DNA from 3 places in the Pantoea sp. X-Soil-YNGN-775 genome. Region 2 is predicted to be linked to each of the others. Evidence: predicted binding sites of a transcription regulator. Region 2 holds the regulator's gene; each other region holds the start of a gene.
What was found. The regulator CRP, encoded in region 2, controls carbon source genes, mostly activating them, when cyclic AMP is high. The targets are predictions, from matches to a motif close to ATGTGANNNNNNTCACAT.
Positions count from the first base shown of each region.

Region 1: epd (erythrose-4-phosphate dehydrogenase) is a predicted target of CRP. The motif match lies at 1,014-1,031, and genes of this name have one in related genera.
Region 3: AC6I8I_RS01400 (YjcB family protein) is a predicted target of CRP. The motif match lies at 1,053-1,070, and genes of this name have one in related genera.

Region 1 is NZ_AP035945.1:3,360,974-3,363,245, forward strand. Features, by position in the region: gene epd (erythrose-4-phosphate dehydrogenase) at 1-825, opposite strand, end outside; gene tkt (transketolase) at 1,134-2,272, opposite strand, start outside.
Region 2 is NZ_AP035945.1:3,855,913-3,858,184, reverse strand. Features, by position in the region: gene AC6I8I_RS18185 (YccS/YhfK family putative transporter) at 1-462, opposite strand, end outside; gene crp (cAMP-activated global transcriptional regulator CRP) at 520-1,152, opposite strand; gene AC6I8I_RS18175 (OsmC family protein) at 1,456-1,860, shown strand.
Region 3 is NZ_AP035945.1:314,345-316,616, forward strand. Features, by position in the region: gene AC6I8I_RS01395 (ATP-grasp fold amidoligase family protein) at 1-573, shown strand, start outside; gene AC6I8I_RS01400 (YjcB family protein) at 666-947, opposite strand; gene soxS (superoxide response transcriptional regulator SoxS) at 1,201-1,626, opposite strand; gene soxR (redox-sensitive transcriptional activator SoxR) at 1,727-2,212, shown strand; gene AC6I8I_RS01415 (glutathione S-transferase family protein) at 2,252-2,272, shown strand, end outside.

The DNA of each region.
Region 1 (2,272 bases), 490 kb from region 2:
TATACCACGAAATGCCCCTTCTGCCGCGCTTTGCAACAAGGCGTTAACTTCACACGCCTTCACCGGCTGGCGTACAGAAACGCTGAGATCAATCGCCGTCACGTTAATCGTTGGCACGCGCACGGCAATCGCCTCAAAGCGATCGTTGAATTTCGGAAAAATACGGGTAATCCCGGCCGCCAGCCGAGTATCAACTGGAATGATCGATTGGCTGGCGGCACGGGTACGACGCAGATCGCTGTGATAGGCATCGATCACCTGTTGATCGTGCATCGCCGAATGAATGGTGGTGACGGTGCCGGACTCAATACCAAACGCGTCATCCAGCAGTTTGATCACCGGAATAATACAGTTGGTGGTGCAGGAAGCATTCGAGACGATGCAGTCAGTCGCTTTCAGCCACTGCTGGTTGACGCCATACACCACCGTGGCATCGAGATCGTTGCCGCCCGGATGTGAGAACAGCACTTTCTTCGCGCCGGCCTGCAGATGCGCTTCGCCGTCGGCGCGCGAGCCGTAGACGCCGGTACAATCCAGCACCACGTCGATATCGAGTTCGCGCCACGGCAGATCGGCAATCTCAGCGCGGTGTAAAATGCGCAGGGTATCGCCGCCGACCCACATCACGTCGCGCTCCTGCCGCACATCAAAGGCAAAACGGCCATGGCTGGTGTCATATTTCAGCAGATGCGCCATACCGGTCGCTTCGGCCAGCTCATTGATGGCGACAACGGTGATCTCAGCACGACGGCCGGTTTCATACAGCGCACGCAATACGTTGCGTCCAATACGGCCAAACCCATTTATTGCTACCCGTATGGTCATTTCTCTCCTGCCACGTCAGACGGAAAAAACGTGCCGTTAGCCTGAGCGCTTCGCTGTAGTTTGTACAGGAGATTCTTACCCGGCATTGTCTGAAACCGGGGCGATCTGCCCGGCAACTGAAACGGTTCAGCCACAATAAAGGATGGGAGGAATAACAGGAATGATTGTGATCAATCGGACTGCGTATATTTGGATCTATGTCACAAAATGGCGCAAAAGATAGTTATTACTGCAGGAATAAAAAACGAAAAGGACGCCTGAAGCGTCCCTGATTTTAATCAGGCGGGTGTGAGCCCGCCTGACGGATGTTACGCCAGCAGCGCTTTCGCTTTAGCGACAACGTTGTCGACGGTAAAGCCAAACATTTCGAACAGCTGATCGGCCGGTGCTGATTCGCCGAAGCTGGTCATGCCGACGATAGCGCCGTTCAGACCGGTATATTTGAACCAGTAATCAGCGATACCCGCTTCGATTGCTACGCGTGCGCTGACCGCGTTCGGCAGCACAGATTCACGGTAAGCGTCACTCTGCTTGTCGAATGCATCGGTTGATGGCATAGAGACCACGCGTACCTGACGACCTTCGCTGGTGAGTTTATCCCAGGCGCCAACCGCCAGTTCAACTTCTGAACCGGTGGCGATCAGGATTAATTCAGGCGTCGCGTCGCAATCTTTCAGTACGTAGCCACCGCGCGCCACGTTAGCCAGCTGCTCAGTGCTGCGTTCCTGCTGCGCCAGATTCTGACGCGAGAAGATCAGCGCTGTCGGGCCATCTTTACGCTCAATGGCATATTTCCATGCCACTGCCGATTCAACCTGGTCACACGGACGCCACAGGCTCATGTTCGGCGTGGTGCGCAGGCTGGCCATCTGCTCTACCGGCTGGTGAGTCGGGCCATCTTCGCCCAGACCGATTGAGTCGTGGGTATAAACCATGATCTGACGGATCTTCATCAGTGCCGCCATACGCGCCGCGTTACGCGCATATTCAACGAACATCAGGAAGGTGGCGGTGTACGGCAGGAAACCGCCGTGCAGAGCCAGACCGTTAGCAATCGCGGTCATACCAAATTCACGCACGCCGTAATGGATGTAGTTACCCGCGGCGTCTTCGTTGATTGGCTTAGAGCCGGACCAGATGGTCAGGTTGCTTGGCGCCAGATCGGCTGATCCCCCCAGATATTCCGGCAGGATTTTACCAAAGGCTTCAATGGCATTCTGTGACGCTTTACGGCTGGCGATTTTAGCCGGGTTAGCCTGCAGTTGTTCGATAAACTTCTGCGACTCCTGCTGCCAGTTTGCCGGCAGCTCATTGCTGACGCGACGTTTGAACTCGGCGGCCAGTTCAGGGTGTGCCTGAGCGTAAGCGGCAAATTTCTTATCCCATGCGGCTTCTTTTGCCTGGCCCGCTTCTTTAGCGTCCCACTCAGCGTAGATGTCAGAGGGGA
Region 2 (2,272 bases):
CCAGAACCAGAACCAGTTAAACAGCCCATACCATAGCGTGCCGCCGATATAGAGCAGCGGCGGCACATAGATCGGCATACGGCCAATCAGGCTCAGCGTGAAGATGGCGGCGATCAGGGTGCCGGGCAGCAGGCGGCCGTGCAGCGGACTGATTTCGCCGGTGACCCCCAGCAGCAACGGCAAGGCGAACAGAATCAGCGGCAGCGGAATGGCGTGCTGCGTCAGCCACTGAATCAGAAAGCTGCCGAGCGCAAACAGGCTGCCGCCGACAATCAGGCGTTTGAAGAAGCGTTTATGCGGGGTATCCAGACCGGCGATATTGCAACAGGCGGGAACTAACGAGAACAGCAGACCTTTTTGCAGGTCGCCAGCCAGCCAGCCCAGCGCCACGGGCAGACAGAGCACCAGGGTTTGCCGCAAGGCGTAGTTGACTTCAGGATGGTAAATAATTCGACGCCACATCGGCCCAACACAAACAATAACGGCGCGATGTTGCCATCACGCCGTGGGTGACAGGAATTAGCGGGTGCCGTAAACGACGATGGTTTTGCCGTGTGCAGAGATCAGATTCTGATCTTCCAGCATCTTCAAAATACGGCCCACGGTTTCACGTGAACAACCAACGATTTGGCCAATTTCCTGACGAGTAATTTTAATTTGCATGCCGTCGGGATGCGTCATGGCGTCTGGCTGCTTCGCCAGGTTAAGCAGAGTCTGAGCAATGCGTCCGGTCACGTCGAGGAAAGCGAGGTTACCCACTTTTTCAGACGTAACCTGCAGGCGACGCGCCATCTGCGACGACAGTCGCATCAGGATATCCGGGTTAACCTGGATCAGCTGACGGAATTTCTTGTAGGAAATCTCCGCCACTTCGCACGCGGTTTTCGCACGTACCCAGGCGCTGCGCTCCTGACCTTCTTCGAACAGGCCAAGCTCGCCAATGAAATCGCCCTGATTCAGGTAAGAAAGAATCATCTCTTTGCCTTCTTCATCTTTGATCAGAACCGCAACGGAACCTTTCACGATGTAGTAAAGCGTTTCAGCTTTTTCACCTTGATGAATCAGCGTACTTTTGGATGGATACTTGTGAATATGGCAATGGGACAGGAACCATTCGAGTGTAGGGTCTGTTTGCGGTTTGCCGAGAACCATTCGCTATTATCCTCTGTTGTAATCGTGCCCAAAATACAGGGGGCAGTTTTCCCTGTCAGGCGATGAAAGCTTCAAGCGTTTCCCTTACAGGAAATTATTCGGGCTGCATTCGGCGCAGTGCGCATCATTCTTCCCGGCTTCGCCATCAGGTGACGAAAAATATTTTCAGCACTGTTTGTAGCACAGCTTTTGCCGACTGTCTTCTGTTGTCTCGCTTCAGCTAACAGCGGATTTCTCTGGATTGCTGTTTACCAGGCGAAAGCGTACTCTGACGGCAAAACCGCATATTCTGGAGCGAAAATCATGCAGGCAAGAGTGAAATGGGTAGAAGGACTGACATTCCTCGGTGAGTCGTCATCCGGTCATCAGGTGTTAATGGATGGCAATTCGGGTGATAAAGCGCCCAGCCCAATGGAGATGGTGCTGATGGCGGCGGGCGGATGCAGCGCCATCGACGTGGTTTCAATTCTGCAAAAAGGTCGCAACGATGTGGCTGATTGTGAAGTGAAACTGACCTCAGAACGTCGTGAAGAAGCGCCGCGAATCTTTACGCACATCAACCTGCACTTTATCGTGAGCGGCAAAGCGCTACAGGATAAGGCGGTCTCACGCGCGGTGGATCTTTCTGCTGAAAAATATTGCTCGGTCGCTATCATGCTGGGTAAAGGCGTCACCATCACCCACAGCTATGAAGTGATCGAACTGTAATAGCCGCAAGGGTCATTGCAGACCTGCTAACTTCACTTCCAGTATCTGATGCAGGTTGATTTAAGACTGTGCCTGGGCAGGGAATCCGTTTTGATACTGTGCCTGGGCAGGGAACCGGGTCAGATCGGAAAGTCGCTTAAGCCAATCCCTGGCCGCTCGACCCGCGCCGTCCCTGGCGCGGGACGCTTTCCTCTTCTGACCCGGTTCCCTGCGTGTTGAACTTATCTATTGCTGCCAGATTCTTTCTGCCCAGGGTTTGTCTGTAGCGACCTTCCTGAAACCGGATGCGGTTGTCGGACGTGAAGCGAAGGGAGCATATGCCTGTAGCAAAGCATCGCGGGCCAGGGATGGCCCGCGCTGAGCCTGCCAGGGATAGCGGTTTTGCGTCTTTGCGAAAGGTGTATGCTCCCTG
Region 3 (2,272 bases), 690 kb from region 2:
CTGCGCAAACAGCAGATTATTCACGACTGCTACCGCTGGCTGAAGACCGACTTCGCTAACGAAGCACGTGAGATCCACTATCGCTACATCAAGCCGCGCATCCTGGTGGAGAAATACATCGGTGATGGCAAAAGCGCGCCGATTGATTACAAGTTCCACATGTTCAACAAGCGTGATGGCAAGTTCGAATATGTGCTGCAGGTGATCTACAACCGCTGCCAGCCGCTGCTGTCGATGAACTTCTACGTGAATAACCTCAACGAGGCGTTTCACAAGATTCGCGATACCGGCCTGGATGTCTCGCCGATTCTGCCGTCACTGCAACATGCGCTCGATCTGAGCAAAAAGCTGGCCAGTGATTTCGATTACGTGCGGGTCGATTGGTATATCCATGACGAACAGATCTATTTCGGTGAACTCACTTTCACGCCGGGTGCAGGCCTGGTGACCGGATTGGATCGCGGTTTAAACCAGATGATGGGAGATATGTGGATTCAGGACCGCCGCGGAACGCAGAGACCGGGCGTCACAGTGCAGGATGTTAATATCCCTGCCATGTTGAAGAAAGTTTAAGCACACACAGCAATGTAAAAAACCCCGCTAAGCGGGGTTTTTTATTGGCAAAAATCAGGCGATCAACGCAATAGTGTCAGGGTGTCATTCGATCAGGGCATCGGCCATTCAGCAGGCGCCTGACTCATCACGTCGATGAAGGCGTGCTTAGAGATTTCCATGAAGTTATGCACGTTTTCCATGCTCAGGGTAATCCCCATCAGACCGGTGACGAACCAGCAGGTCATGCCTAAACCAATCCCGCCACACATGAACGCCATCACATGGTGACTATCCTGACGCAGTTTGGTTTTCAGGGTGCTGGCGAAAAACATCATTACGGCGCTCAACAATTCCCAACGCATAACAAGAAGACTGGTGGTTAACGTAGCCATCGGCCGGACCTCAATATCAGTAAGTATTCCTGACAGTTTGCGGACATCACCGGCGGCGGAAAAGCGTGTCAGGAAGTGCTTTAGCGCCGTCAACCCAGGTTCATAGTGTGACTTGGGTCACATTATATCACCCGATTTGAAATTTTGAACAAAATTTGACACTGGTATGGCAGGAAATTGTTGCAGATATGAACAGCGGGAAGGGCAAATCAAAGAGGCGATCAGGCACGCCCGAAGACGGGCGTCCTGACAGTTAACGGACCGGGCAGCACTCGCCGGTGGTGCGCTGGGTAAAGCTGGCCATGCTGTCATTGCAGCCGAAGCTCAGCAGGCGAGGGCGCTGAATCGCCTGACGGCGCATGGTGTGACGGTAGGCGGTAGGGGTTTGCGAGAACTGGCGGCGAAACACCCGCGAGAAGGTCTGCTGCGAGTCATAGCCGTACTGCATCGCGATATCAAACACCGGGCGCTGGGTCTGAGACAGCGCTTCGGCTGCCAGCGTCAGGCGGCGTTCACGGATATAGCCGCCAAGCGTCTGTTTGGTGACGGTACGGAACATCCGCTGCAGGTGCCATTTCGAATAACCCGATTTTGCTGCCACTTCATCAATGGACAAACTTTTGTCCAGATTCTGGTCAATCCAGTGCGTCAGGGAATGAATGATCTCTTCTTGCATCATGGCCTCATCCTTCTGGTGCTTAATAAGCGGTAATGGGAGTTTAGTCGTTTTGATGGGATGCGAGTATAATTCCTCAAGTTAACTTGAGGTAAAGAGCCAGATGAAAAAAGATCGCAACTACCCCAAACCGGTATTAACGCCGGGCGAAGTGGCGCGCCGCAGCGGTGTCGCGGTGTCAGCGCTGCACTTCTATGAAACCAAAGGGCTGATATCCAGCACCCGTAACGGCGGTAATCAGCGGCGTTACAGTCGTGATGTGCTGCGACGCGTGGCTATCATCAAAATTGCGCAACGCATCGGTATTCCGCTGGCGACCGTCAGCGACAGCCTTGAGCATATTCCGGCCAATAAGCGGATGTCGGCCCCGGAGTGGGACGCCCTGACTCAGCACTGGCGCGAAGAGCTGGATAAGCGCATCGAAACCCTGACCCGGCTGCGCAACGACCTTGATGGCTGTATCGGCTGCGGCTGTCTGTCGATGCGCGATTGTCCGCTGCGCAATCCGGGCGATCGGCTCGGTCAACAAGGGTCGGGAGCGGTGCTGCTCGATCCGGAACAGGACGGCAACCATCCGGACCCGGAGTGACGTCTATACTGGTGGAAGGTCAACACACAGGGAATCATGATGATCACCGTTCACCATCTT